Regions from separate parts of the Quatrionicoccus australiensis genome, predicted to be linked through region 1. Evidence: riboswitches for the same ligand, from Rfam matches in the RefSeq annotation. Region 1 holds a riboswitch; the other holds the start of a gene.
What was found. A riboswitch is a leader RNA that binds a small molecule or an ion and turns the genes downstream of it on or off. The one in region 1 is predicted to bind S-adenosylhomocysteine.
Positions count from the first base shown of each region.

Region 1 (15,061 bases):
GGCCACAACAAGCCACCGGCCAGCGTCGGCTGGGCGCTGATCAGGGCGAAGCAGGCGAGGGCGAGCAACATGGCGCCGAGGTAGAGCTTGTCGAGCGCGATACCGCGGTGTACCAGGCGCGTCGCGAAAAATCCCATGAACAGGAAACCGGCCAGCATGGCACCGCTGATCAGCGTCAGGCGATAGGCGATGCCGGTACTCTCCAGTCCTTCGAGCACGCTCATCCAGCGCGATGCCCATAGCCCCTGCACGGCCATGAAGCCGCCGGTGAAGAAGAAGCCCATCGGCGCATAGCGCCAGAAATGCCGGCTGGCGAAAATGCTGCGTACGCCGGCCATTTGCGCGGCAAAACCGCCGGCCTGCTTTTCTTCACCGGCCTTGTCGGGAACCAGGAACCAGAGCAGGGCGGCGACGAGCAGGGTGGTTGCGGCCAGGCCGAGGGCGATCTCGCGCCAGCTGGCAAAGCCGAGTGCCAGCTCAAGCGGCTTCGATGCGGCCAGTGCGCCGAGGCCGCCGGAGGCCATGATCCAGCCGGTCAGCGAGGCCTGGCGCTCGGGCGGAAACCATTGGCTGAAGGCCTTGAACGATGCCATCAGGCAGGCCGAGACGCCGAGCCCGATCAGGGCGCGACCGCTGGCCAGGCCGGTCAGCGTGTCTGAGAGCCCAAAGACGGCAGCGCCGGCGGCGGCGAGCAGAAGCAGGCCAGCCTCGACGCGGCGCGGTCCGAAGCGGTCGAGCAGCATGCCAAGCGGCAACTGGGCGGCACCAAAGGCGAGAAAATAGGTGCTGGTCAGCAGGCCGAGCGCGTTGTCGCCGAGCGCCAGCTCACGCGCCAGTACCGGGCCGATCACCGCATTGGCGGTGCGGAACAGGTAGGACAGGAAATAACCCGCGGCAAAGGGCAGGAAGAGGCTGATCCACAGCCGGCGTTGCTCTGTCTGATTCATGCTCATTCGGGTTTCACGTGGAACTGGTCGCGGGTGAGGGAGCCTGATTCTGGCGTAGCCAGGTGAGGCGGGTTTCCAGCTTTTGCTGCCAACCCTGTGCAATGCCGGGCGCGGCAGCCAAGGTGGCCAGTTCGGCGAGCGGCGGGCGATGCGCCTGGCAAAGCAGCAGGGCGGCGGCCAGGGTCAGACTGTTGCTGGCGGTTTGTTCGAGAATCAGCTCGGCGCCCGGTTCAACCCGGCCGGGCGTCAGGACGCGCCAGTACCAGCCGGTCAGGCGCAGTTCGGCGATGAAAAGCGCCATGCCGTCGCTGGCGAAGCGTTCGTCGATTTTCCAGCACGGGTTGCGCGGCTGGCAAACCTGCAGGCGGGCGCTGCCCAGGCGGTAGATGTCGCCGATGCTGACATCGCTTTCGTCGAGGTCGGCGGTGGCGATGTTCTCGCCGAGACTGCCGGGAACGAGTTGCGCCGCGGCTTCCGGAAAGCGGGCCGCAAGCTGGGCGTAATGCCGGCTCGGATAGAGGTGGACGGCTTTTTCCGGGCCGCCATGCACGCGCCGGTCGGCTTGATGATCGCCGATGAAACCCTCCGGGCCAAGTTCGAGCGAACCCGTTGCCGGCTGCTTGTAGATGCCGCTGGGGCGGCCCGACTCAGGGAGCGGCCGGATGTCGCCGACGAAGAGAGAGATATGCGCCATGGTTGCCGGATTCTGCCATCAATTCCACAACCAGGCCGCGCCGCGCACCCCCGAGGAATCCCCATGTGTCGGGGGCAATATTTTGGTGTAAAAAGCGTCGGAAAAAACATGTGGACCGCAGGCCGCCGGCAAGTTGCGGTAGAGGCGCTGCATTTTCGACAGGCCGCCACCGAGCACGATCACGTCCGGATCGAGGATGTTGATGATGCCGGCCAGGGCGCGTCCGAGGCGGGCTTCGTAGCGCGCCAGGGTGGCGCTGCAGGCGGCATCGCCGGCGTTGGCGCGGGCCTCGATCTCGATCGCGTTCAGGGCTTCGCCGCTGTTGGCCAGATGGTCGCGCGCCATGGCCGGGCCGGACAGCCAGGCTTCGACGCAGCCGCGACGGCCGCAATAGCAATCCGGTGCCGGGCCGCTTTCCCCTTCGCCCGGCGGCAAAGGGTTGTGGCCCCACTCGCCGGCAATCGCGTTGGCACCGGTCAGCACCTGGCCATGGACGACAATGCCGCCGCCGACGCCGGTGCCGAGAATGACGCCGAAGACAATATTCGCACCACGACCGCTGCCGTCGATCGCTTCGGACAAGGCAAAGCAGTTGGCGTCGTTGGCAAGGCGGACGTCGCGCCCGAGCAGGGTTTGCAGGTCCTGGCGCAGCGGCTGGCCGATCAGGCAGGTCGAGTTGGCATTCTTGATCAGGCCGGTGACCAGCGATTCGGCGCCAGGGATGGCGAGGCCGACGCTGCCGCGCTGGCCCAGTTCATTTTCGGCATTTTCAACCAGTCGACCGATGGCCGCCAGCGTCGCCCGGTAATCGCCCTGCGGCGTCGCAACACGCCGGCGCAGCAGTTCGTGACCATCAGCGGCGAGCGCGATGATCTCGATCTTGGTGCCGCCGAGGTCGATGCCGAGACGCAAGGCTCAGACCCGGACAGCGATGCCCTTGACGTTGCCGTAGGTGGTGGTCAGGGTGCGCAGCACGCTGCCGCCGGCTTCCAGGAGCAGCATGAAAAGATTGCGTTCGGAATACAGACAGACCGGACCCTTGATGCCGTATTTCTTGACCATCGGCGGTGCCAGCTCGCAGAAGCGGGCTTCGACATCCTCGTCGTAGCAGGCGTAGCCCTCGCTCAGTTCGGAGTGCAGGCCAAGAATGGAGACGTAGAGCTTGCCGCCGATGCGCAGCTTTTGCAGCAATTCGCGGACGACCTGGCGGGCTTCGGCGTAAGGCAGGCCGCACAGGCTGCGCCGTACGATGATGATGTCGAAGGGCTCGCCGGGCGAGTTTTCCGGCGGCTGCGGCAGGGTGCAGGGAGCGAAGCTGATTTCGTTGATCATGCTGGCGGCGAGGATGCGGCCATTGATGTCCTGGCGCCGCGCCTCGTTGTCGGCGACCGTGACCTGGGCGCCGAGGCGGGCAAACTCGGTAGCCAGTTCGCAATGACCTGCCGGCATGATCAGTACCGATACCCGGTTGTCGAAGCGATGGCGTTTGACGCACTCTTCCAGCGCGAAGCGTTCGAGCTCGTCGGTGCCTGGCTCCATCGGATTGACGGTACTATGTGTACTCATGCTTTATCTCTCCCTTGAGTTCATTGTGCACGATGGCCGGGTGCTCTGACAACCCGGATGGTCAAAGGAAGTAAATATGCTGGTTAGATTTGTATCGAGTGAAACAGGCGAAGTCCTGATGTTTGCCGAAACGGCGAAGATTTTGCTGGAAGCAATCGGCAAGGAGACGACCGCGCGTGGCACCTTCACGCGGGAGGAAATGCCGCTTGCTGCCGAGGCTTTGCGCCAGGCGGTGGCACGGGCCGGCAAGCCGCCCGAGGAAGATGAAGAAGAGCGCGACAAGACCAAGCCGCCGGTCATTGCCCTCGGCACGCGTGCCTGGCCATTGATTGAAATGCTCGACCGCACCGGTCGTTCCGGTCCGGACGCGAACATCATCTGGGAAGCACCGAACGCCTTCTGACGTCCGGCCGGTGCTCAGAAGAGTTCGATATCGTCGTTCTTGTCCTTCATTTCCGCCATGAAATGATCGATTGCTTCCTGCACCGGCATGCCCTGCATGACCGCCTCGAACATCGCGATTTCCTCGCGGGTCGTGTACTTGCACTTGATCTTTGACTGCAGTGCGACCCATTCGCCCGGATTGAACAGGCGCCCGGTGTCACCGACCAGATCGCTCAGGTCGCCCAGACTGATGCCGACGTGGGCGAGGCGCTGCACCAGCTTGTCGTAAAACTGGAAAGCGATGATCGCCTGATGCACCATGCTCGAGACGTGTTCCGAGATGCCGCCGAGATTCTTCTTGGCTTCGCCGACCGAACCATCGTCGGGCAGGGTTTCGACGGTATCGGAGATGGTCCGCATGTAGCCGGCCATGGTCGTGAAGGAGTCGGTCAGCACTTCGACCGAAGCATTGCTGTCCTTCATTGCCGCTTCGATCTGGACGGCGGCCAGTTCGAGCATCAGCACGGTTTCGCGGACCTGGCTCCAGTTCAGGTCGGGGCTGTGGGCGGTCGAGCCACGTTGGGTGGTGATCTTGTTGCTCATTCTTGGCGTTTGTCCTCTGGTGGTTCGGCAAACTATAGCGCAAGCGCCATCGCGAATTCCAGCCCGCCGCTGTCGAAAACGCACGTTTTGCCACGATAATTGCCTGATGAACTATCGTTTTCTTCCGGTTTTTTGCTTTTTTGGCCTGTCGACCGCTGCCGCTGCGGCGCCCCTGGTGGCAGTCGATGTGGGGCACGGCAACAAGGATACCGGCGCGCTCAGCGCGCGCGGCCGCGCCGAATTCGAATTCAACGGCGTGCTGGCCCGGGTTCTGGCCAAGGCCTTGCGCGAGAAGACGCTGGCGGTCCGCGAAATCAACTTTGCCGGCGATATCGGCAGCCTGAGTGCCCGCCCGGAGCAGGCGAAAGGCAGCGACTTCTTCATCTCCATCCACCACGACTCGATCAGCGAAGCCTGGCTCAAGCCCTGGGTCTGGGAGGGCGTCGAGCGTACCCATACCGACGTCAAACGCGGCTACGGCATATTCGTGTCACAGCAGAATCCCGACCTGGAAACCAGCCTGCGCTGCGCTTCGGCGATCGGCAGCCAGCTACGCCGGGCCGGTTTCGTACCGACGCCCTGGCATGGCCGCAAACACAAGCCGGCCGATGCTGAAAACGGTGTCTGGTATTACGACAATCTCGTGGTTTTGTACCGCACGACCTTGCCGGCCGTGCTTTTCGAGGCCGGGGTCATCAAGCACCGTGACGAAGAGCTTGAGCTGCTCGATCCCGAGCGTCAGACCTTGATGGCCGACGTCGTGGCGACCGGCATCGCCGCCTGCCTGTCGGTCAAAGAAATATCGGCTCCGGCGTCAGATCCACCGCAAAGCGCGCCCTGACCTCGGCCTGCACGGCGGCCATGGTGCGTTTGACGTCGTCGCCGGTGGCGCCGCCGCGGTTGACCAGGACCAGCGCCTGTTTTTCATACATGCCGACCGGCCCGAGGTTTTTCCCCTTCCAGCCGGCCTGTTCGATCAGCCAGCCGGCGGCCAGCTTGACCCGGCCATCGGGCTGCGGATAACGCGGCAGATTCGGGTAGGTGCTGGCCAGCCGCTCGGCTTCTGCAGCGCTGACCACCGGGTTGTGGAAGAAGCTGCCGGTATTCGGGATCTGCGCCGGGTCGGGCAGCTTGCGCTGACGCACGGCAATGATGGCGTTGGCGATTTCCTGCGGCGTCGGTGCGGCGATCTCGCGCGCGGCCAGCTCCTGCGCCACATCGGCATAGCGGATATTGGGCTGCCAGGCTTTCGCCAGGCGGAAAACCACTGAAATGATCGCCATCCGGCCGGTCAAATGCCAGCCTTGCTGCTTGAACAGGCTGTCGCGGTAGGCGAAGCGGCAGGCCAGACGGTCGACGGTCGTAAATTCCTGCTTTTCAAAATCCCAGGCGGTCAATGAATGGAAACATTCGCCGACTTCCAGTCCGTAGGCGCCGATATTCTGGATCGGCGCGGCGCCGACCGTGCCGGGAATCAGGCTGAGATTTTCCAGGCCGGGCCAGCCCTGATGCAGCGTCCATTGCACGAAGTCGTGCCAGTTCTCGCCGGCGCCGGCTTCGATGTACCAGGCATCTTTGTCTTCCTGCAACAAGCGCTTGCCGGGGATCGCCATGTGCAGCAGCAGGCCGGCGAAATCGCCGGTCAGCACGAGGTTGCTGCCGCCGCCGAGGATGAAGCGCGGCCCGTCTTTCAGTGCCGGATCGGTCAACTGCGCCGGATCGGTGATTTTCAGGTAGCGTGCCGCCTTGCCAGGCAGGGCGAGGGTATTGAAGGGCGTCAGGTCGACGGCGGTGGCGAGCTTCATGCGCTCATTCGCCAAGCAGCAGCGCGCCCAGCGCTTCCGGCTGCGCCGCCGCCCGCCAGCCGGCGCGCATCTCGCCGGCAGTCAGGCTGCCGTAACCCCAGGTCACGGCGATGAAGGGCAGGCCGTTGGCGTCCGCCGACTCGCCGTCCTCGCTGCGGTCGCCGATGTAGATCGCCTGCTCCCGGGCGATGTTCTGGTCGGCGAGCAGCCGGGCGATCATCGCCGCCTTGTCGGGGAGGCGCGGCGTGAACAGGTCGAGGGAATAAACATGGGCGAAATGCCCGCTCCAGCCGAGATGCTCAAGGATCAGCCGGGTCGGGTGGATGCGCTTGTTAGTGGCAATCGACAGCGTCAGCCCGGCACCGGCCAGCTCGGCGAGCAATTCGCCGACCCCGGCAAAGGCGGCCGTCGCCTTGTAGCCCTCGCTGTCGTAACTCGCCTTGAAGGCTTCGGCCAGCTCCGCGACCAGGGCCGGATCATCGCTGCCCGACAGCAGTTGCAGGGTTTCCACGAGCGGCGGCCCGATCACGCTGTCGTCGATGCTCCGCGCCGGCGCAATGCCGGTCCGCGCGAAGGCCTCGCGAAAACTGGCCAGGATGGCGGGGGCGGAGTCGATCAGGGTGCCGTCGAGATCGAAAAGGATGTGCGGGTGGCGAGGCATGGCGGCTAGTGACGGTTGGCGGAGGCGCAATTATCGCCCGCGTTGAGGCATTCGGTGATAATCCCCGCCAGCATTCCTGCATCTATCAATCCTTAGATCGGGAGTTTGCACATAGTGAGCAATCCGAGTCAGGATTTCATCTGCCGTGTCGCGCATAGTGCTGGCCATGGATAGAGGAAGAACAATGAGCGAAGCCAGGGCAACAGCGTATGCGGCACGATTGGACCGGGTCCTTGATTACATCGAGGCCCATCTCCACGAGAGCCTGGGCGTGGAGCAACTGAGCCAGGTCGCGAATTTCTCCAAATTTCATTTCCATCGGCAATTCGCCGAGTTTGTCGGGACCAGTGTCGGGCGTTACGTCCTCCTGTTGCGGCTGCGGCGGGCCAGTTACCAGCTCGCCTTGAACCGGCGGCGGAAGGTGATCGACATCGCGCTGGATACCGGCTTTGAAAACCCGGAATCGTTTTCCCGCGCTTTCAGGAACACCTTCGGCAAGTCGCCCTCCGCATTCAGGCGGGCGCCGGACTGGGTGTCGTGGCACGAGCGCTATCGATTCCGCATTCCGGAAAGGAAGAGAAACATGCAGGTTGAAATCGTCAATTTCACAACGACCTTGCTCGCGGTGCGCGAACATCGCGGCCCGCCCGAGCGCGTCAACGAATCGGTCGGTGAGTTCATCGCCTGGCGCCAGCAAAGCGGTCTGTCACCCAAACAGAGCAGCCGGAGTTTCGGCATTGTCTACGACAATCCCGATACGACGGAGCCGGATCAGTTCCGTTTCGACATCGCCGGCGAAGTGCTGGCCGAGGTACCGCCCAATGCGCAGGGCGTGCTCAACAAGTGCATTCCCGGCGGGCGTTGCGCGCGGGTGCGGCACTGCGGTTCGCATACCCGGATCGGCGAAAGCATCTACCCGCTTTACCGCGAGTGGCCACCGGAGAGCGGTGAGGAACTGCGCGACTTCCCGCTCTATTTCCATTACCTGAATCTGCTGCCGGAAACGGCCGAGGCCGATCTGGTGACGGATATCTACCTGCCGTTGAAGTAGCGCTGCATCAAGCCGACGGAAAAATGGCCTCGCATGCGAGGCCATTTTTGCTGCAAGTCCCGGATCAGAGCAGCGGCGCCAGCCAGTACTCGGCGTCCTTGAGGGACATGCCCTTGCGTGCCGCCCAATCTTCCAACTGATCCCGGCCAATCTTCGGAATCGCAAAATAGGTCGCTGCCGGATGTCCGATGTAGAAGCCGGACACCGCCGCTGCCGGCGTCATCGCGCAGGATTCGGTGAGTTGCATGCCGGCCGTGTTCGGGGCATCGAGCAGGGCGAACAGTTCGCGTTTGGCGGTGTGGTCCGGGCAGGCCGGGTAGCCGGGGGCAGGGCGGATGCCCTTGTATTGCTCGTTGATCAGTGCGTCGTTGTCGAGCTTCTCGTCGCTGGCGTAGCCCCAGTAGTGAGTGCGTACTTCGGCGTGCAGCCATTCGGCAGCGGCTTCGGCGAAACGGTCGGCGAGCGACTTGAGCATGATTGCCGAGTAGTCGTCGTTGGCTTTTTCGAAGGCGGCGACGCGTTCATCAATGCCCAGACCGGCAGTGACGGCGAAGGCGCCGACGTAGTCTTCTGCCCCGACATAATCGGCGAGCGCGACATTGAAACGGCCCTTCGGCTGCTTGTGCTGCTGGCGCAGGCCGACCCAGCGGGTCAGCTCGGTCGTGCGGCTTTCATCGCTGTAGATGATGATGTCTTCGTTGTCGCCGCGCGCCGGGTAAAGGCCGAACACCGCCTTGGCGGTCAACCACTTCTCGCTGACGATTTTGCTCAGCATGGCTTGCGCATCGGCAAACAACTGGCGGGCGGTTTCGCCGACCACGTCGTTTTGCAGGATGGCCGGGTAGCGGCCGGCCAGGTCCCAGCTCTGGAAGAAGGGCGACCAGTCGATGTAGGGCACCAGCTTTTCCAGGTCCAGCGTCAGCGTGTGGCGGCCGGGCTGTTGCGGTTTGACCGGCGTATAAGTTTCGTTCCACGTGAAACGGTTGGTGCGGGCTTCGGCCAGCGTGACCATGGTGGCGCCCTTGCGGCCGGCGTGTTCGGCACGCACGGTTTCGTATTCAGCGACGATTTCGGCCATGTAGCCGTCGCGCTGGTCGGCGGAAAGCAGCTTGGTGGCGACGCCGACGGCACGCGAGGCGTCCGGCACGTAGACCACGGCGCCTTCGGTATTGGGGGCGATCTTGATCGCGGTATGGGCGCGGCTGGTCGTGGCGCCGCCGATCAGCAGCGGCTGCTTCATGTTCAGGCGCTGCATCTCGCTGGCGACGTGAGCCATTTCCTCGAGTGAGGGCGTGATCAGGCCGGACAGGCCGATGATGTCGACGCGATGCTCGAGCGCCGCCTTGAGGATGTTGTCGCAGGAGACCATGACGCCGAGGTCGACGACGTCGTAGCCATTGCAGCCGAGCACGACGCCGACAATGTTCTTGCCGATGTCGTGCACGTCGCCCTTGACCGTGGCCATCAGGATCTTGCCCTTGCTGCCCAGACCGGTGCGGGTCTTTTCCGCTTCGATGTAGGGCAGCAGGTGGGCGACCGCCTGTTTCATCACACGCGCCGACTTGACGACCTGCGGCAGGAACATCTTGCCGGCGCCGAACAGGTCGCCGACCACGTTCATGCCGTTCATCAGCGGCCCTTCGATGACGGAAAGCGGCGGCTTGCCTTCACTTTCGAGCTTGGCGCGGACTTCCTCGGTATCGGCCACAACGAAGTCGGTGATGCCCTTGATCAGCGCGTGTTCCAGACGCTTCTCGACCGACTGTTCGCGCCAAGAAAGATCCGGGCCGGAATCCTTGGCCTTGCCTTCCTTGACGGTCTGGGCGAAATCGACCAGCGCCTCGCCGGCGCCGGGATTGCGGTTGAGCACGACGTCCTCGACCTTGTCGCGCAGCACCGGTTCCAGATCGTCATAGACACCGAGCATGCCGGCATTGACGATGCCCATGGTCATGCCGGCCTGGATCGCGTGGTAGAGGAATACGGTGTGGATCGCTTCGCGCACGGCGTCGTTGCCGCGGAAAGAAAACGACACATTGGAGACGCCGCCGGAAATGTGCGCGTGCGGCAGGTTCTGCTTGATCCAGCGCACCGACTCGATGAAATCGACGGCGTAGTTGTCGTGCTCGGGAATCCCCGTCGCAATCGCGAAGATGTTTGGGTCGAAGATGATGTCTTCGGCCGGGAAGCCAATGCTCAGCAGCAGTTCGTAGGCGCGCTGGCAGATCTCGGTCTTGCGCGCGTAGGTGTCGGCCTGGCCCTTTTCGTCGAAAGCCATGACGATGACGGCGGCGCCGTAGCGGCGGGCGAGCTTTGCCTGTTCGATGAACTTGGCTTCGCCTTCCTTCATCGAGATCGAATTGACGATGCCCTTGCCCTGGATGCACTTGAGGCCGGCTTCGATGACTTCCCATTTCGACGAGTCGATCATGATCGGCACGCGCGAGATGTCCGGTTCCGAAGCAATCAGCTTGAGGAAACGATCCATCGCAGCGATCGAGTCGAGCATCGCCTCGTCCATGTTGATGTCGATGACCTGCGCGCCGTTTTCGACCTGCTGGCGGGCAACGGCCAGGGCGTCGTCGAAGCGGCCTTCGAGAATCATCCGGGCGAAGGCTTTCGAACCGGTGACGTTGGTGCGCTCGCCGACGTTCACATAGAGCGAGTCAGCGCCGACATTGAACGGCTCCAGCCCGGACAGGCGCAGCTTCTTCTCGATTTCCGGCACTTTGCGCGGGGTGACCGCTGTGACGCGTTCGGCGATGACGCGGATGTGATCGGGTGAGGTGCCGCAACAGCCGCCAACGATATTGACGATGCCGGTCTTGGCCCAGCTCTCGATCTCGTCGGCGAGCATTTCCGGTGTTTCGTCATAGCCGCCGAAGGCATTGGGCAGGCCGGCGTTCGGGTGGGCGGAAACGAAGCAGTCGCAAACACGCGACAGCTCTTCGACGTACTGGCGCAATTCATTGGCGCCGAGCGCGCAGTTGAGGCCGAAGGAGAGCGGCCGGATGTGGCTCAGCGAGTTCCAAAAAGCCTCGGCGGTCTGGCCGGACAGCGTGCGGCCGGACGCGTCGGTGATCGTGCCCGAGATCATCACCGGCCAACGCCGGCCGGTCTGCTCGAAGAAGCTTTCGATGGCGAACAGCGCAGCCTTGGCATTGAGCGTGTCGAACACGGTTTCGACGAGCAGGATGTCGGCGCCGCCATCGACCAGGCCGGTGATGGCTTCGAGGTAATTGGCGACCAGTTCGTCGAAAGTGACGTTGCGGTAGCCGGGGTCGTTGACGTCCGGCGAGATCGAGGCGGTGCGGCTGGTCGGGCCGAGTACGCCGGCGACGAAGCGCGGCTTGGCCGGGTTGGCGGCGGTGAATTCGTCGCACAGCTCGCGGGCGATGCGGGCGCCCTCGAAATTCAGCTCATAGACCAGCTCGGTCAGGTTGTAATCGGCCTGCGAGACGGCGGTCGAGTTGAAGGTGCAGGTCTCGAGAATGTCGGCGCCAGCTTCGAGGTAGGCACGATGGATGCCGCTGATGATCTGCGGCTGGGTCAGCAGCAGCAGGTCGTTGTTGCCCTTGAGGTCGTGCGGGTGATCCTTGAGGCGCTCGCCGCGGTAGTCCGCTTCCTGTAGTCCATGGTGCTGGATCATCGTGCCCATGGCGCCGTCGAGGACGAGCAGGCGCTGCTGGAGCAGGGATTGGAGTTCGGCAGTACGGTCGGCTTGGATCATGGATTACCTCGGCGAAACAAAAAACACGCCGGAGGGAGCCGAAAAAAAGGCGCCACAAACCGGCTGGGTTTGCGAGCGCCGTTGATCATTGCCAAGCCTGGCCCCAGTGCAGGGTCGCAGCGCTCCTTGGCAGAGGCGCTAGTTTACCGGCCGCCGCCCGGCCTGCCAAGTGCCTTGATTTATCTAGCCTTTCGTTGCGACGCGCTGTGAGGTCTTCTTGACGCCGCCGGAAGCCAGGTCGAAATGCACCATGAAGTAGGTTTCCTCCATCGGGGTGACGCCGGCGATGCGCCATTCCCAGATGTCTTCGCCGAGATTGTCGAACACCACCTTGGAGCCCGGGGCGCCGATCAGACGGCGAACTTCGGCGCGAGTCATGCCGTCGCGGATCTTCGCAAGATTGGCCGGGGTCAGGACCTGCTCCATTGTGCGGACGATCTGGTCGCTGCCGATGGTGATCATGTAGCAGCTCGTACCGTTCGGCTGGCGGTTGTATTCCCAGGTGACGCTGCCGTCGTCGTTGCCGAACTCGTAAGCCGGGTTGCCCATGCGCGAACGGACTTCGGCGGCGGTGGTGATGCCCGGCTTGATCTCGGGCAGGTTGACCGCGTCGCAGGCGGGCAGCAGGGCTGCGCCGATGGCGGCGAACACGGCGCTGATCCAGGCGGGGATTTTCATTTCTTGCGTCTCCATTTGCGGTGAGCGAAAGCGCCCAGGCCACCAAGGCTGAGCAGGCCGGCCATGCCGAGCGACAGGGTCAGGGTCGAACCCCAGAGCAGCGGCACGATCAGGCCGGCGGCGATGCTGTTGGCGCCGGACTGGAAAAAGGTCTGACAGGACGCGGCGAGACCGCGTTGTTCGGGGAAGGGATCGAGGGCGAGCAGCGTCAGGCTGGGCATCGCCAGCGACATGCCCAGCGTGTAGACGAAGATCGGCATGACGCTCCACGGCAGGCCGGGCGGCAGGGCGAGATTGAGACTGACATTGAAAATGGCGGCGCTGACCATCAGGAGATAGCCGAGGCCTATGGTCTTTTCCGGCGAACGCTTGCCGGCCAGGCGTCCGGACAACCAGGCACCACCCATCAGGCCGCTCATCGCCGGGCCGAACAGCCAGAGGAAGCCGGTTTCCGGAACACCAAGGTGTTTCATCAGGAAAGTCGGCGCCGACAGCACGTAGATGAAGAAACCGAGGAAATTGAGCGACAGCGCGGCGCAGGCAAACAGGAAGCGCGGCGAGGTCAAGACCTTGAAATAGCTGCGGCCGAGGTAGGCGGGCTGCAGCGACTGGCGTTTTTCCGGCGGCAGGGTTTCCGGCAGCAGTTTCCAGCAGGCGAAGCCGAGCGCAGCGGTCGACAGCACCAGAAAGGCAAAAATCGAGCGCCAGCCGAAAAAGGTCTGCAGCCAGCCGCCGATGACCGGTGCGATGGCCGGGGCGAGTGCGAACATCATGGTGATCTGCGACATCAGGCGCTGCGCCGGCGGGCCGTCGAACAGGTCGCGCACGATGGCGCGGCTGATGACGATGCCGGCACCGGCCGTAACGCCCTGCATGGCGCGCCAGAACCATAGCTGCTCGATGCTGGTGGCGACCAGGCAGCCAACCGAGGCCAGTCCGAACAGGCCGAGTGCGGCAAGAATCACCCGGCGGCGGCCAAAGCGGTCTGAAATTGCGCCGTGCCACAGGGTCATCATGGCAAAGGCCAGCAGGTAGACAGAGAGTGTCTGCTGCACCTGCAGCGGTGTCGCGTGCAGTTTTTCGCCGATCTCGTGAAAGGACGGCAGGTAGGTGTCGATGGAAAACGGGCCGAGCGCCGAGAGCGCGGCCAGCAACATTGCTATGCCGCGTGGTGCGGGACGGGCTTTAGTCATGGGTGAGACGCCGATACTGAATGGCTTCTCCGACATGCGGGGCGAGGATTCGTTCGCTGCCGGCCAGATCGGCAATGGTGCGGGCGACCTTGAGAATGCGGTGCCAGGCACGCGCAGAGAGATCGAGGCGGGTAATCGCCTGCTTGAGCAGATTGCTGCCGGCGTCGTCCGGCACGCAGTGCACTTCGACCTCGCCGGCCGTGAGCCGGGCATTCGGTTTGTGCTGGCGCTCGTATTGCCGGGTGGCCGCCGGTTCGACCCGCTGGCGTACGCTGGCCGATGTTTCGCCATCGCTCTTGCCGCTCAGCGCCTCGGCCGGCAGGGCCGGGACTTCGATCAGGATGTCGATGCGATCCAGGAAAGGTCCGGACAGACGGCCTTTGTAGCGGGCAATCTGGTCGGGCGTGCAGCGGCATTTGCCATTGCTGTGGCCATGAAAGCCGCAAGGACATGGATTCATTGCGGCGACCAGCTGGAATTCGGCCGGAAATTCGGCATGACGGGCAGCTCTGGCAATATGGATGCGGCCGGTTTCCAGCGGTTCACGCAGGGTTTCCAGCACTTTTCGGTCGAATTCCGGGATCTCGTCAAGGAAGAGAATGCCCTGGTGCGCCAGGCTGATTTCACCCGGACGCGGCGGATTGCCGCCACCGACCAGCGCGACGGCCGAGGCGGTGTGGTGCGGCTGGCGATAGGGCCGGATGCCGAACGATTCGGGGCGAAACTGCCCGGCCAGCGACAGCACGGCCGCCGAAGCGCGTGCCGCTTCAATCTCCAGCGGCGGCATCAGGCCGGGCAGGCGGGCCGCGAGCATGGATTTGCCGGAGCCGGGCGGGCCGATCATCATCAGGGAATGGCCGCCGGCCGCCGCAACTTCGAGCGCGCGCTTGGCCTGATGTTGGCCGCGGACCTCGGCAAGGTCGGGGAAAACCGGCGGTTTTTCACTGTCGACCGCTGGTGCTGCCGCGAGCATTTGCTGCCCGGCCAGATGGGCACAGACTTCGAGCAGGGAGTTGGCGGCAAGAATATTGTCGGCCCCGGTCAGGGCTGCTTCCCGGGCGCTTGCCTCGGGCAGGATGAAAGCCTTGCCATTGCCGGCGGTCTGCAGGGCCATGGCCAGCGCGCCGCGAATCGGACGCAGTTCGCCGGAGAGCGACAACTCGCCGGCAAACTCATGATCGGCCAGTACCTTGGCGGGGGCTTGACCGCTTGCCGCGAGAATGCCCAGTGCGATCGGCAGGTCGAAACGCCCGGACTCCTTGGGCAGGTCGGCTGGTGCGAGATTGACAGTGATGCGCTTGGCGGGAAACTCGAAGCCAGAATTGAGAATGGCGGCGCGCACGCGGTCGCGCGCTTCCTTGACTTCGGTATCGGGCAGGCCGACCAGCGTGAAGCTGGGCAGGCCGCTGGCAATATGCACCTCGACCAGAACCGGAGGTGCGTTGAGGCCGTCAAGTCCGCGACTGTGAGCGACGGCCAGTGCCATGTCTTAAGCCTGACCTGCCTTTTCCAGCGCTTCGATGCGGGCTTCCAGTTCTTTCAGCTTTTCGCGGGTCCGGGCCAGCACCTGGGCCTGCACATCGAACTCTTCGCGGGTCACCAGGTCCAGCTTGCCGAGCAGGCCACTGATTACGGCCTTGGCATTCTTTTCAATATCCCGGGCGGGTGAATTGGCGAGCAGCGCGCTGATTTTGGCGCCGAAATCTTCAAGGGTTTTGGGGTCTAGCATGACTTTCCTCCGTAGAATCC
Region 1 covers NZ_CP075188.1:38,549-53,609, forward strand. Annotated here, with positions in the region: gene KI612_RS00155 (MFS transporter) at 1-947, opposite strand, end outside; gene KI612_RS00160 (MOSC domain-containing protein) at 961-1,641, opposite strand; gene KI612_RS00165 (ROK family protein) at 1,660-2,553, opposite strand; gene KI612_RS00170 (methyltransferase domain-containing protein) at 2,557-3,207, opposite strand; gene KI612_RS00175 (DUF1840 domain-containing protein) at 3,284-3,610, shown strand; gene KI612_RS00180 (hypothetical protein) at 3,625-4,194, opposite strand; gene KI612_RS00185 (N-acetylmuramoyl-L-alanine amidase family protein) at 4,301-5,035, shown strand; gene murB (UDP-N-acetylmuramate dehydrogenase) at 4,986-5,999, opposite strand; gene KI612_RS00195 (HAD family hydrolase) at 6,004-6,660, opposite strand; gene KI612_RS00200 (AraC family transcriptional regulator) at 6,845-7,711, shown strand; gene metH (methionine synthase) at 7,776-11,438, opposite strand; S-adenosyl-L-homocysteine riboswitch at 11,508-11,575, opposite strand; gene bamE (outer membrane protein assembly factor BamE domain-containing protein) at 11,625-12,119, opposite strand; gene KI612_RS00215 (multidrug effflux MFS transporter) at 12,116-13,312, opposite strand; gene KI612_RS00220 (YifB family Mg chelatase-like AAA ATPase) at 13,305-14,798, opposite strand; gene KI612_RS00225 (accessory factor UbiK family protein) at 14,802-15,041, opposite strand.

Region 2 (15,061 bases), 140 kb from region 1:
GACGATGGCGTTGTTCTTCATCGCGGCCATGTGGTCATGCGTGATGACGTGGAAGTTGCCGGTCGTGGTGACAAAGATGTCGGCCTTGTCGGCAGCGTATTCCATGGTGACGACGCGGTAGCCTTCCATCGCGGCCTGCAGGGCGCAGATCGGGTCGATTTCGGTAACCCAGACTTGTGCCGACAGGGCGCGCATGGCCTGGGCCGAGCCCTTGCCCACGTCGCCGTAACCGGCGATGACGGCGATCTTGCCAGCGATCATCACGTCGGTGGCGCGCTTGATGCCGTCGACCAGCGATTCGCGGCAGCCGTAGAGGTTGTCAAACTTGGACTTGGTCACCGAGTCATTGACGTTGATGCCGGGGAACTTGAGTTCGCCGCGCGCATGCATCTGGTACAGGCGATGCACGCCGGTGGTGGTTTCTTCGGTGACGCCCTTGATCTGGGCCAGACGCACGGAATACCAGGTCGGATCGACAGCCAGCTTGGCCTTGATGGCGGCGAACAGGATGGTTTCTTCTTCCGAACCCGGCTTGGCCAGAATCGAGATGTCCTTCTCGGCACGGGCGCCGAGATGCAGCAGCAGGGTGGCATCGCCGCCGTCGTCGAGGATCATGTTCGAATAACCGCCATCGGCCCATTCGAAGATGCGGTGCGTGTAATCCCAGTAATCAACGAGGGTTTCGCCCTTGACGGCGAAGACCGGGATGTTCTGCGCGGCGATCGCAGCGGCAGCGTGATCCTGCGTCGAGAAGATGTTGCAGGAAGCCCAGCGGACTTCGGCGCCGAGCGCGGTCAGCGTCTCGATCAGCACGGCGGTCTGGATGGTCATGTGCAGCGAACCGGTGATGCGCGCGCCCTTGAGCGGCTGGGTCTTCGCGAATTCTTCGCGAATGGCCATCAGGCCGGGCATTTCGCCTTCGGCAATGAGGATTTCCTTGCGACCCCAGTCGGCAAGGGAAAGATCGGCAATAACGTAGTCTTTGAATTCAGCCACAGTAAGCTCCTAAATAACTGTGACGGGGAGGGGAATAACGGCGTTGTTGCTCACCGGCGGCCCCCTGCGCCCGGCAGGGTTGATCAGTGAGCGCCGTTTTAAACCGAGCCTGGGAGAAATCTCCTGCAGCGCCCCTCGGTAGGTTGCGGATTATAAACCGCTTTCAGGCTGTTTCGGCAGCCCAGTAGCGGTCAACATCCTTGATACCCCATTTTTCGGCATCCTCGCGGCCGGCAATTTTCTCGGCACTGCGCGCCAGATCAATGGTTTCGGGTTTGATGTAGGCCTGCGATCTGGTCGAAAAGAAAACTTTGACCCTGGGCTTGAGCAGCGACTGCTCGCCTTGCTCGGTAACAACGCCGAGCTTGCCCGATTCCAGGCGAACCAGCGAACCGATCGGGTAGATGCCCAGGCTCTTGACGAAGGCCTGGAAGACTTGCGGGTCGAAATGGCCTTTCCATTCGGCCATGCGCTTGATCGATTCGGCCGGGTCCCAGCCCGCCTTGTACGGGCGGTTCGAGGTGATCGCGTCATAGACGTCGCAGACTGCACCCATCTTGGCGAACAGGCTCAGTGTCTCGCCATTCAGTGCTTTGGGATAACCGCTGCCATCAACCTTTTCATGGTGATGCAGGCAGACATCCTTGACCACGTCGCTGATGCCCTGGCCTGAGAGCAGAAGCTTGTGACCTTCAGCCGGGTGGGTCTTGATGATGGCGAATTCGGCATCGGTCAGCTTGCCGGGCTTGCTCAGTATTTCATTGGGAATCAGCGCCTTGCCAAGGTCGTGCAGCAGGCCCGCCATGCCGGCGTCGCGGGTCTGTTCCTCACTCAGGCCAAGCTGGCGAGAGAGTGCAATCATCAGGGCGCAGACGGCGACCGAGTGCATGTAGGTGTAATCGTCGGAGGTCTTCAGACGGGCCAGGCTGATCAGGGCGCCCGGGTTGCGCATCACCGAATTGGAAATTTCTTCAACCAGCGGTGCCGCCGCTTCGGCCTCGATCGCCTTGCCCATGCGTGCTTCCTGGAACATCGAGACAACGGCTTCCTTGCCGCGTGCGCAGATTTTTGCCGCGCGCTTTACTTCATCGTTGAAGGAGGTTTTGGCAACGCTTTCCGGTGGCGGGGCCGGGATTTCCTCGGCGGTCGACGCCTCCAGATTGCCACTTTCTTCGCCGGGTTCGATGTCCAGACCCTTGGCCAGGTTGATCCAGACTTCCTTGATCTGGCTTTCCTGGATCAGGGCGATGTCTTTCGGATCGGTCAGAACAAACTTGGTCCGCCAGAACGGATGGTCCAGCCAGGCGCCGCAGAATGCCTGCAGGTGCATGCCGAGACGAACATGTTCAACGGAGATTTTTTTGAGCATATTTGTTAATTTTAACGAAAAAAGGGAGCCGTAGCTCCCTTTTTGTATGCGGCGAGAATGCTGGCCTCGCCAGTTGTGCTCTTCGTGCTTACAGCCCGGCGTCGTTGCGCAGCACTGCCGCGCGATCCGTCGAGTTGGCTTCGGCCGGCACAATGTGCCTTAACCTGGCCGGCGAGCGGCCAGGTTAGCCTCATCCGGCGAAGATTCGCGGCTTCGCCAGGGCTGCAAGCTGGCGCTTACAGCCCGGCGTCGTTGCGCAGCACTGCCGCGCGATCCGTCGCCTCCCAGGTGAATTCCGGTTCGTCGCGGCCGAAGTGGCCGTAGGCGGCGGTTTTCTGGTAGATCGGGCGCAGCAGGTCAAGCAAGCTGGCGCTTACAGCCCGGCGTCGTTGCGCAGCACTGCCGCGCGATCCGTCGCCTCCCAGGTGAATTCCGGTTCGTCGCGGCCGAAGTGGCCGTAGGCGGCGGTTTTCTGGTAGATCGGGCGCAGCAGGTCAAGCATGTTAACGATGCCCTTCGGGCGCAGGTCGAAGTGCTTGCGGATCAGTGCGGTCAGGGTTTCGTTGCTGACTTTGCCGGTGCCGTAGGTTTCGACCATGATCGAGGTCGGTTCGGCGACGCCGATGGCGTAGGAAACCTGCACCAGGCAGCGCGAGGCCAGACCGGCGGCGACAATGTTCTTGGCGACGTAGCGGGTGGCGTAGGCAGCGGAGCGGTCAACCTTGGACGGATCCTTGCCGGAGAAGGCGCCACCGCCGTGCGGCGCGGCCCCGCCATAGGTGTCGACGATGATCTTGCGGCCGGTCAGGCCGCAGTCGCCCTGCGGGCCGCCGACAACGAAGCGGCCGGTCGGGTTGACCAGGAACTTGATGTCGCCCTTGATCAGTTCTTTCGGCAACACCGGCTTGATGATCTGTTCGATGGTCGATTCGCGCAGGTCTTCCAGGCTGATGTCCGGCGAGTGCTGGGTGGACAGCACGACGGTGTCAATGCAGTAGGGTTTGCCATCGACGTACTTGATGGTGACCTGCGACTTGGCATCCGGACGCGCCCACGGCAGGCGGCCATCCTTGCGCAGCATGGCCTGGCGCTCGACGAGGCGGTGCGACAGGTAGATCGGCAGCGGCATCAGCGACGGGGTTTCGTCGCAGGCGTAGCCGAACATCAGGCCCTGGTCGCCGGCGCCCTGATTGAGATTGTCGTCGTAGGCCTTGTCCACGCCCTGGGCGATGTCCGGGCTCTGCTTGTCGTAGGCGACGAGCACGGCGCAGCCTTTGTAGTCGATGCCGTATTCGGTATTGTCGTAGCCGATGCGCTTGATGGTGTCGCGGGCAACCTGGATGTAATCGACGTTGGCGTTGGTGGTGATTTCACCGGCCAGGACAACCAGGCCGGTGTTGCACAGGGTTTCGGCAGCAACGCGGGAATGCTTGTCCTGGGCCAGGATGGCATCGAGGATGGCATCGGAAATCTGGTCGGAAACCTTGTCCGGATGACCTTCGGAAACAGATTCCGAGGTAAAGAAATACTCGCTCATGGCTACTCCATTCGGTCCTTGGTCCGGCGTTACCGGCTTCGGACCACGAGCGGGCGACGCTTTAGCGGTATTTATTAGTCGCCCCGCAAGTTGTCTCTTTAACTCGGCGAACGGATAATACTAAACTTTTCTCGGCAGGTTTCAACCCCCGGAGCAGCATGGTTTCTATCTTCCGTTTTCTCGGCTGGCTGCCGTTGTGGCTGGTGCATGTGCTGGGTGGGGCCCTTGGGCGCCTGGCCTACTGGTTGTCGCCGACCTATCGCCGGCACTTGCGCGAGAATCTCGCCCAGGCCGGCATGGATCCGGCTTTGCGTCTGGCGGCGGCCGCCGAGTCCGGCAAGCAGATGCTGGAGTTGTCGCGCATCTGGATGCGGACGCTGGATGAGGCTTGCGAGCAGGTGGTCGAGGTCGTCGGCTGGACGCATGTCGAGGCAGCCAGGGCGAGCGGCAAAGGCATCGTTTTCCTGACGCCGCATCTCGGTTGTTTCGAGATTACGGCCCAGTATCTGTCGTCGCACTTTCCGATCACCGTGCTCTATCGACCACCGAAAAATGCCAGTTTCCAGTACCTGATCGAGACCGGCCGCCAGCGCGAACAACTGCACCTGGCACCGGCTGATCTGTCCGGCGTCCGTTCGCTGATCAAGGCACTCAAACGTGGCCAGGCGGTTGGTTTGCTGCCCGACCAGGCACCGAAGACCGGCGAAGGTGTCTGGCTGGATTTCTTCGGTCGCCCGGCCTATACGATGACGCTGGCCGCCCGCCTGACCGAAACCGCGGCGACGACGCTGATGACCTGGGGCGAGCGACTGCCGGATGGGCGCGGTTATCGCGTTCATTTTGCACCGCCGCAAACTGAGCTCACCGGTGATACGGTCAACCGTGCGCAGCAGATAAATTCCGAGGTCGAGCACCTGGTGCGCCAGTGCCCGGAGCAATATCTCTGGGGCTATAACCGTTACAAACGTCCTGCCGGTGCCGAAGCGCCGCCAGAACGACAAGGGATTTCACAATGAGGGCTGGCTTTACCTATCTTCTTCTTGGTTTCCTCTGGCTGTTGCACTGGTTGCCCCTGCCTGTCCTGCGCCTGATCGGCCGCGGGTTGGGCAAACTGCTCTATGCTTTCGGACATGAACGGCGCAATGTCGCACTGATCAACCTGCGCCTGTGTTTCCCGGAAAAGACGGAAGCCGAGCGCGAAGACATCGCCCGTCGCCATTTCATTGCCCTTGCCCAATCCGTGCTTGATCGCACCCTGGGCTGGTGGGCATCGCCGGAGCGGCTGAAGCGCATCATCCGCGTGCATGGTCTGGAGCATCTTACCGATTCCTGCGGTGCGCCGACCATCCTGCTTTCTGCCCACTTCGTCGGGCTCGATGCGGGGGCGACGCGCATCACCATGGATGTCGAGGGCTGCAACATCTACTCGCAGCAGAAGAACAAGGTGTTCGAGCGGGTCATGCAGAACGGCCGCAAGCGCTTCAAGGAAGGCATCCAGCTGTCGCGTCAGGACGGCATGCGCAAGATCATCAAGGCGATCAAGGCGGGCTATCCGCTGTATTATTTTACCGATATGGATTACGGCCCCAAGGAGTCGATCTTCGTGCCCTTTTTCGGCGTTCCGGCAGCTACCATCACCGGTGTCTCGCGTCTGGTTCGCCTGACCGGTGCCCGCGTGGTGACTGCAATCACGCGCCAGGTCGAAGATGGTTACGAGGTCGAGATCAGTCCGCCGTGGACGGATTTTCCACGTGAAAGCGTTGAGGCCGATACGTTGTACGTGAATCAGTATATTGAAAGCCAGGTGCTGCGCATGCCGGAGCAGTATTTCTGGGTGCATAAACGCTTCAAGACCCGGCCGCCCGGAGAACAGAGGTTTTACAAATGAACAGCCTGAACATCGAAATTCGTCCCGTCACGCCACCCGACGTGCCGGCCATCTCGTCGTTGGCGCGTGAAATCTGGCAAGCCACCTACCCGGGCATCATCACCCAGGACCAGATCGACTTCATGCTCGAGCAGCGCTACGGGCATGAGCGCCTGTACGATGATCTTGAAGATGCCGACAAATGGCTGGACCAGGCCTTCCAGGACGGGCGCCGGGTCGGCTTCGCCTTCAGCGAGATCTACAAGGGCGAGTTCAAGCTCGACAAGCTCTACATTCATCCGGATGTGCAGCGCAAGGGCGTTGGCGGCCAATTGATCGAGCACGTCGCACAGCGGGCAAGAAAGCTGGGTTACCCCTGCGTCATCCTGGCGGTCAACAAACGCAACGAAAAAGCGATCGGTTCGTACAAGAAATACGGTTTCGTCGTGCGCGAAACGATTGTTGACGACATTGGCCGCGGCTTCGTGATGGACGATTTCATCATGGAGAAAAAACTTTAAGAATTTGAGGTAACTTGCTGCCTCTGTTATTCTTTTTTAATTAATCAACGGAGCAGCTTGTGAAGCTCAAATTCTCGAAAATGCATGGTTTGGGCAACGATTTCGTTGTCCTTGATGGCGTCCGCCAGGCGGTTTCCCTGACGCCGGAACAACTGCGCTATCTGGCCGACCGCAATTTCGGTGTCGGCTGCGACCAGATCCTGCTTGTCGAAGCGCCTGGCCAGGCCGGCGTCGATTTCCGCTACCGCATCTTCAATGCCGACGGCAGCGAGGTCGAGCAGTGCGGCAACGGCGCGCGCTGCTTCGTGCGTTTCGTGCATGAGCAAGGCCTGACCGACAAGCGCGAGATCAAGGTCGAGACGAAGCGCGGCATCATTACGCCGCGCCTCGAGGCGAACGGCAGCGTCACCGTGGACATGGGCGAGCCGCGCTTCCTGCCGGCCGAGATTCCCTTCCTGCACGACGAGGACGTGGTCATCTACAACCTCGATGTGGCCGACGAAACGCTGGAAATCAGCGTCGTCTCGATGGGCAATCCGCACGCCGTACAGGTCGTCGATAGCGTAGACACGGCGCCGGTCGGTCAACACGGTCCGTTGATCGAAAACCACGAACAATTCCCGCAACGCGTTAACGCCGGTTTCATGCAGGTTGTCGACCGGCATGCGATCAAGCTGCGCGTTTTCGAGCGCGGTTCCGGCGAAACGCTGGCTTGCGGCACCGGCGCTTGCGCCGCCGTGGTCACCGGTATCCGCCGCGGCCTGCTCGACTCGCCGGTGCGCGTCACGACGCGCGGCGGCGACCTCAATATCGCCTGGGGCGGCCCCGGCCGTCCGGTCCTGATGACCGGCCCGGCGATGACTGTATTCACTGGAGAAATCGAATTATGAGCGCGCTGTTCCCGGAAGAAGTTGCCGATTACCTGAAGAACAATCCCGGTTTCTTCGAGCAGTACGCCGATCTGGTGGCGCAGATTTTCGTGCCGCATCCGCACGGCGGGCGGGCGATTTCGCTGGCCGAACGGCAGATGCTGACGCTGCGCGAGAAGAATCGCCAGTCGGAAAGCAAGCTGGCCGAGTTGATCGCCTTTGGCGAAGAAAACGACGCGATCAGCGAAAAGGTGCATCGCCTGGCGGTCGGCCTGGTCGCCGCGGAAACCTTCCAGGCGGTCATCCATTTGCTCAATTTTCACCTGCGTGACGATTTCTCGGTGCCGCATGTTGCCTTGCGTCTGTGGAACAAGCCGGCCGATATCGATGATCTGCCGGAATTCGCTGCGGTCAGCGAGGAGTTGCAGGTTTTTGCCGAAACGCTGGGGCGGCCGTATTGCGGCTCGACCGCCGGTTTCGGCACGGCCTCGTGGTTCGGCGAGCACGCCAACCACATCCGTTCGCAGGCGCTGATCGCGCTGCGCAACGGTGGCGGCACGATCGGCATGATCGCGCTGGGCAGCGAGGAAGCCCAGCGCTTTTACGCCGACATGGGCACGCTCTATCTCGAACGTCTGGGCGAGATGGTCTCGGCCGCGCTGGCCCGGGTGACCAAGAGCGTTCTGTGAGTCAGGCGGCTGACGCCGTTGCTGCCTGGCTGGCCGAGCTGGCCGAGCAGCGCCGGTTATCGCCGCACACGATCAGCAATTACCGGCGCGATCTCGACAAGTTGCTGAGCGCGGCCGGTGAAATGCCGCTCGCCGAATTGCACGGCCAGCAGATTCGCCGCTTCATTGGCCAAATGCACGCGCAAGGCCTGGGCGGTCGCTCGCTGGCTCGCACCCTGTCGGCCTGGCGCGGCTTTTTCGCCTGGCTCGGCAGGCATGGCGCAGTGCCGGCCAATCCGTGCGAGGGCGTGCGTTCCCCGAAGTCACCCAAACTGTTGCCCAAGGCCTTGTCGGTCGATGAGGTCAATCGCCTGCTCGAGCCTTTCGCCGACGACGATCCGCTGCTGGCGGCGCGCGATACGGCGATGTTCGAACTGTTCTATTCCTCCGGCCTGCGTCTGGCCGAGCTGGCCGCGCTCGACCGCGATGCGCTCGATTCCATCCTGCACGAAGGCGAGGTCAGGGTGCTCGGCAAGCGCAGCAAGGCGCGCATCGTGCCGGTCGGGCGCATGGCGCAGCGGGCGCTGGCGGCCTGGGCCGAGGTGCGCGACCAACTGGCCGGTGCCGATGAGGTGGCCTTGTTCGTTGGCCAGCGCGGCCGGCGGATCAGTCATCGCGTGATCGAGGATCGCCTGGCCAAGCGTGCCGTGCAGCTCGGTCTGCCGCGCCACGTGCATCCGCACATGCTGCGCCATTCGTTCGCCTCGCATGTGCTGCAGTCCTCCGGCGACCTGCGCGCGGTGCAGGAAATGCTCGGTCATGCCAGCATCGCGTCGACCCAGGTTTATACGCATCTCGACTTCCAGCATCTGGCGCGAACCTACGATGCGGCGCATCCGCGGGCCAAGCGCAAGCCCTGATCCGGGCTGGCAAAATCGCCTGTGGCAGGCGGTCGACCGCTAAAAAAGCAGGAAAATCCGGCTTCAATTGACCTGCGGGCTGTCTACCTCTATGATTCACGGTTTTGAAAATTCGCCGGAATCAAGGAGTTAGTCATGGCTATCAATCGCACCCGCCGCTCTTCCCTCGAGCGCCGCAGCATTTCCAAGTCTGCCAAGCGTCTGTTCAAGGGCGACGGCAAGACCGCATTCAAGGTCATCTACGCTGCCGAATGCCACGCTCGTAACCGCAAGGCACTGGGCGCTTAAGCTGCTGTACCGTATTTCGAGCCCCGGTTGCCGCAAGGCAGCCGGGGCTTCTTTCATTGTGAAGCCGCTTTTTGCCGGCTTCGTGGCGCGACAAGGCGGAAAAATCTTATGGCTCAACTGATCCTGATGCCGGGCAAGGAACGTTCGGCGTTCAAGCAGCATCATCCCTGGGTGTTCGCCGGCTCGGTCGGTCGCCTCGAAGGGCGTGCCCGCCCCGGCGATACGGTCGAGGTGCTGGCTGATAACCTGCGCCCGCTCGGGCGCGCCGCCTACAGCCCGAAATCGCAGATTCGTGCCCGCTTCTGGACTTTCGATGCCGAAGAGTCGATCGACGACGCCTTCTTCAAGCGCCGTGTCGCGAGCGCCGTTGAACGCCGTCGCGCCTTGCCCGAGTTGCGCGGCCAGCAGGGCCTGCGCCTGATCCATGCCGAATCGGACGGCCTGCCCGGCGTCATCGCCGACCAGTACGGCGACACCATCGTCGTCCAGCTCACCTCGGCCGGTGCCGACAAGTGGCGCAACGCCATCGTTGCCGGTCTGGTCAAGGCGACCGGCTGCGCCCGCGTCTATGAGCGCTCCGATTCCGACGTGCGCGGCATGGAAGGCCTGGAGCCAACCACCGGCTGGCTGTATGGCGAAGCGCCGGCGACACCGCTGTCCATCGACGAGAATGGCGTGCGCCTGGCGGTCGACGTCGTCGGCGGGCACAAAACCGGTTTCTATCTCGATCAGCGCGACAACCGTGCGCTGCTCGGCCAGCTCGCGGCCGGCAAGGACGTCCTGAACTGTTTCTGCTACACCGCCGGTTTCTCGCTGCAGGCGCTGGCCGGCGGTGCCGCCAGCGTGCTCTCGATCGATTCCTCCGGCCCGGCCCTGGCGCAGGGCAAGGCCAATCTGGCGCTCAATCCGCAATTGCCGGCCGAACGCGCGCACTGGCAGGAAGCCGACGTCTTCCAGGCCTTGCGCGATTTCAAAAAGGAAGGCCGTCAGTTCGACCTGATCGTGCTCGATCCGCCCAAGTTTGCGCCCTCCGCCTCGCACGCCGAGCGCGCCGCCAAGGCCTACAAGGACATCAATGTCTTCGGTTTCAAGCTGTTGAAGCCGGGCGGCCTGCTGATGACCTATTCCTGTTCGGGCGGTATCGGCCTCGAACTGTTCCAGAAGATCGTTGCCGGTGCGGCGCACGACGCCGGACGCGAGGCGCGCATCGTGCGCCGCCTGGCCGGTGCGGCTGACCACCCGGTCGCGTTGAACTTTCCGGAAGGCGAATATCTCAAAGGTCTGCTCGTCCAGGTCGATTAAGTTGCCATCTTGAATCCGCTGCGCCATCTCCTTCTCGTTGTTGTCCTCTGCTTCGCCCAACTGGCGGCGGGGGCGCATGCCGTCGAGCATGCCGCGGGCAAGGAAGGGACGCTGCCGGCGCATGCCTGCGAACTCTGCCTGGCGGCACACGACCTGGGGGCGGCGCTGCCATCGCTGGCGGTTCTGCCGCCGGTGGTGGCTGCCTGTCTCGTTCCGGAAGCGCTGCACTCGCATGCGCGTACGGCTTTCCCCTCGCCGCTGGCCCGCCAGCGCGATCCTCCTGCTGCCTGAAAACTGCCCTTTTTGAAGCGTCGACCGTCTGACGCGCCTGTCTTTGCCGACAAGCGCTGACGCCGGTCGCAACCGTGCATTTTCAGGAGAATTCCCATGCAAAAGTCCTTTGCCATGGCTGCCTTGCTTGCCGCGTCCTGCGCGGCCCAGGCGGCTGGCAGCGACGCAGATCTGGCCGCCATCCGCGCCCAGATCGCCGATATGAAGAAAAGCTACGAGCAGCGCATTGCCGCGCTCGAGAACAAACTTGCCGAAGCGGAAAGCCGGACGGCCCAGAGCGCCCAGAGCGCCCAGAGCGCCGCTGCGCCCGTCGTCGCCGCTCCGGCGGCCCAGTCCGCGGCCAATGCCTTCAATCCCGAGGTGTCGCTGATTCTGCAGGGCAAGGTGCGCCGTTCCAAGGACATCGCCAATCGCGGCATCACCGGCTTCTTCCCGACCGAGGTCGAGGGGGCCAATGCGCGCGGCTTTTCGGCTGACGAAACCGAGCTGGTGCTTGCCGCCAATATCGATCCCTACTGGCGCGGTCAGGCCATCGTCGCCCTGGCCGGCGGCGAAGCCGAAGTCGAGGAAGCCTGGTTCCAGTCGCTGGCGATCGGCCACGGTGTCGGCCTCAAGGGCGGGCGCTTCCGCTCGGGCATTGGCTACCTCAACGAGCAGCATCCGCATGCCCGCGATTTTGCCGATGCACCGCTGATGTACCAGGCGATGTTCGGTGACAGCTACGCCCAGGATGGTGTGCAGCTCAAATGGCTGGCACCGACGCCGCTGTTCGTCGAGTTCGGCGCCGAAGTCGGGCGTGGCGCGAACTTCCCGGGGACCGACCGCAATCGCAACGGCGCCGGCGGTTCGGCGCTGTATGTGCATGTCGGCGACGATCTGGGGGTTTCGAACAATTGGCGGGTCGGCCTGTCCTGGCTGAAGACCAAGGCCAGCGAACGGAGCGCCGAGTTCACCGATCTCGGCGGCGTGGCGGCGCAGGGTGCCTTCACTGGCGACTCGACGACCTGGCTGGCCGATTTCGTCTGGAAATGGGCGCCGAACGGCAATCCGAAATACCAGAACTTCAAGTTCCAGGGCGAGTATTTCTCGCGCCAGGAGAAGGGCGCGCTGAATTGCAGCTCGGATGATGCTGCCAGCCTGTGCAATGTCGCCGTTGAAAGCAGCTACCGCACGCGTCAGTCCGGCTGGTATACGCAGGGTGTTTACCAATTCACTCCCGAATGGCGGGCCGGTCTGCGTTACGAGCAGCTCGACAGCGGTACGCGCGATTTCGGCCTGAATGCGGCCAACCTGGCGGTCGACGCCTACAAACCGAAGAAAACCACGGCCATGGTCGATTACAGCTGGAGCGAGTTTTCGCGCGTCCGCCTGCAGTACGCCCAGGACAAGTCGATGGCGGGGATCACCGACAACCAGTGGACCCTGCAGTACATCATGAGTCTCGGCGCCCACGGTGCCCACAAGTTCTAGGAGCCGACGATGAACAAGCTGTTTGCAATCCTGCTTTTGACCCTGGCCGCACTGCCGGCGCAGGCTGATCTCAAGGTCTTTGCCACGGTGCCGGAATGGGCGGCGCTGGCGCGCGAGATCGGTGGCGACAAGGTGCAGGTTTACGCCGCAACCACCGCCTTCCAGGACCCGCACCGGATCGAGGCCAAGCCTTCGCTGCTGGCGCAGGCGCGCCAGGCCAATCTGGTCGTTGCCGCCGGCGCCGATCTGGAAATTGGCTGGCTGCCGCTGGTGCTGCGCGATTCCGGCAACGCCGCGATCCAGCCATCGCAGCCCGGTTATTTCGAGGCCTCGGCCTGGGTCAACCGCCTGGAAGTGCCGACTGTCCTCGACCGGGCACATGGTGACGTGCACGCTGCCGGCAATCCGCACATCCATCTCGATCCGCGCAACGTGCTCAAGGTCGGCGAAGCGCTGACGGCGCGCATGGCCGAGCTCGATCCGGCTCAGGCCGCGACCTATCGGGCCGGTTTCAAGACTTTTGCCGGCAAGTGGCAAGTCGCCATGGCGCGCTGGGAGAAGGAGTCGGCACCCTTGCGCGGCGTCGGCGTGCTGGTGCATCACCGTTCTTTCGTCTATCTGGAGAACTGGCTGGGCATGCGCGAACTCGGTGCCCTTGAGCCGAAGCCGGGCATCGAGCCGACCAGCGGCCACCTGACCAGCCTGCTCGCCCGCCAGCAGGCGACGCCGGCGAAGATGGTCCTGCGTGCGGCCTACCAGCAGGATGGTCCAAGCCAGTGGATTGCCGGCAAAGCCGGTATCCCGGCCGTGTTGTTGCCCTATACCGTCGGCGGCACGCCGGAAGCGAAAGACTTGTTCGGGTTGTTCGACGATACCGTGCAACGTTTGCTGAAAGGCCTGCATTGAGTCTGTTGCTCGATGCACAAGGTCTGGTGGCCGGCTGGGAACAGCCGGCCACCAGACCCTTTGATTTCTCGGTCGGGGCCGGTGAAGTGGTCGGCCTGACCGGGCCGAACGGCGTCGGCAAGAGCACGGCGCTCGCGGTTTTTGCCGGCCGTGCGACGCGTTTTGCCGGTCGCCTCGAACTGGCACCCGGCCTGCGCCTCGCCCTGCAAACGCAGGACGTGCCGCCGCTGCTCGGCCTGCCGGTTTCGGCGCGCGAACTGCTCGCCCTGACCGGCGCCACGCCGGACGGTCTGCCGCCCTGGCTGGGCGAGCGTCTCGACCTGCGCCTCGACCGCCTTTCCGGTGGCCAGCGTCACTATCTCGCCTTGTGGGCCATCCTGCAGGCGCCGGCCGATCTGGTGCTGCTCGACGAGCCGACCAACAATCTCGATGCGGCCGGTGTCGCGCACCTGACGGTCCACCTGCGTGAACGGGCCAAAACCGGCGCCGGCATCGTCGTGGTCAGCCACGACGCGGCCTTCGTCGCCGATGTCTGCGATCGCGTCGTCGTGTTGGGAGCCAGCGATGTGGCATGAGCTTTTCCTGGTTCCTTTCCTGACCGGGCTGGTCCTGGCCGTGCTGCTGCCCTTGCTCGGTTGCTACCTGCGCCTGCGCGACGAATGGCTGGCGGCGCTCGCCTATTCGCACGTTGCGGCAGCCGGCGCCTTGCTGGCCCTGGTCGCCGCTTTGCCCCCGGCTCTGGGGGGCTTGGGAGCGGCAACCGTGGTCGGTGCTGGCAAGCGTTTTTTTGCTCGCCGTCTGGCCGGCGGGGCGAGTTATGCGCTCCTGCTGCTCGGGGGCTGGGCCGTCGCGGTGCTGGTTGCCGCCAACCAGCCGAGCGCGGAGCGCCTCGGGCATGCCTTGTTCGACGGTCAGCTCTATTTCGCCGACAGCCTGCAGCTGTGGCTGGTCAGCCTGTTTGCCGGCGTGGCTTTACTGGTATTGCGCCTGTTGTCGCAGCACTTGCTGCTGGCCCATCTTTACCCCGATTTTTTCCGGGTGCGTGGTTTGCAGGCCTGGCCGATCCAGAGTGGCTTCGACGTGCTGGCTGCGCTGGCACTGGCGCTGGCGACCATGAGTCTGGGTGTGATGGGCGCTTTCGCCCTGGTCTTCATCCCGCCCTGGCTCGCCTTCCGGCGGGCGGCGAACTGGCGCAAGGGGCTGCTCCTGGCCGTGCTGATCGGCGTACTGGCCTATGTTGCCGCTTTCCTCGGCGCACTGGTGCTGGACCAGCCATTCGGACCAATGCTGGCTCTTGTGTTAATCACTGTCGGCCTGGTGATTGCATGACATTCGGCGGCGTGCTAAAACACTGGTTCTGTGTGCGGAGCAGTTATGGTCTTTTCCTTTTTCAAGAAGCAACCCCAAAAAATGCCGGAGCGGCCGGCGGCTCGTCCCAAGGCGCCGGTGGAGTTGCCGAAGGAGGCTTTGCCTGACATAGCACTGCCGCCGCTCGATGATCTGGAATTCACGGCCAGTGAATTGCCTGCTGCCGTGGCCAAGCAGAATTCCGCACCAGCCCAGACTGCCATGCCGGAAAAGCCAGCCAAGCCGCTGGCCGTCGACGACGATCTGGATTTCACGATGGCCGAGTTTGATCGTGACTTCACCGATTCGAGCGTCATGGCGATTGACGTCGATCACGACCTTGATCCCTTGCAGGCCGATCTCGAACAGGCCGTCGTGCTCTTCGCCAACGGTCAGGATGCCGCCGCGCGTTCCCTGCTCGAAGTTCTGATCCGCGCCTATCCGGGCAGCGAGGGCAAGCGTTTCTGGCAACTGTTGTTCGATCTGCTGCAGATTGTTGGCGACCGTGCTGCCTTCGACAAATTCGGTGTCGAATTCGCCGAGGCCTGTGAAACCTCGCCGCCCGCCTGGCGTCTCGAGCAGCCGGTCGTGACCACGACCGAGGAAGGCGCCAAGCTTTTTACCCTGCAGGGCGTGTTGACCGATGAGTGCATCGCGCCGCTCGCCGAACTGGCCGATCTGATTGCCCGCAAGCAGGCGGCCATGGTGGA
Region 2 covers NZ_CP075188.1:177,207-192,267, forward strand. Annotated here, with positions in the region: gene ahcY (adenosylhomocysteinase) at 1-996, opposite strand, end outside; S-adenosyl-L-homocysteine riboswitch at 1,078-1,139, opposite strand; gene KI612_RS00860 (HD-GYP domain-containing protein) at 1,160-2,365, opposite strand; gene KI612_RS19805 (methionine adenosyltransferase domain-containing protein) at 2,602-2,730, opposite strand; gene metK (methionine adenosyltransferase) at 2,739-3,902, opposite strand; gene KI612_RS00870 (lysophospholipid acyltransferase family protein) at 4,061-4,918, shown strand; gene KI612_RS00875 (lysophospholipid acyltransferase family protein) at 4,915-5,790, shown strand; gene KI612_RS00880 (GNAT family N-acetyltransferase) at 5,787-6,290, shown strand; gene dapF (diaminopimelate epimerase) at 6,350-7,180, shown strand; gene KI612_RS00890 (DUF484 family protein) at 7,177-7,848, shown strand; gene xerC (tyrosine recombinase XerC) at 7,845-8,747, shown strand; gene KI612_RS00900 (hypothetical protein) at 8,883-9,035, shown strand; gene KI612_RS00905 (class I SAM-dependent rRNA methyltransferase) at 9,144-10,337, shown strand; gene KI612_RS00910 (hypothetical protein) at 10,347-10,628, shown strand; gene KI612_RS00915 (TonB-dependent receptor) at 10,725-12,098, shown strand; gene KI612_RS00920 (metal ABC transporter substrate-binding protein) at 12,108-13,004, shown strand; gene KI612_RS00925 (ABC transporter ATP-binding protein) at 13,001-13,579, shown strand; gene KI612_RS00930 (metal ABC transporter permease) at 13,569-14,333, shown strand; gene KI612_RS00935 (STAS domain-containing protein) at 14,472-15,061, shown strand, end outside.
Region 2: it holds a riboswitch for S-adenosylhomocysteine, as region 1 does, so the genes downstream of both, ahcY (adenosylhomocysteinase) here and metH (methionine synthase) in region 1, are expected to answer to the same signal.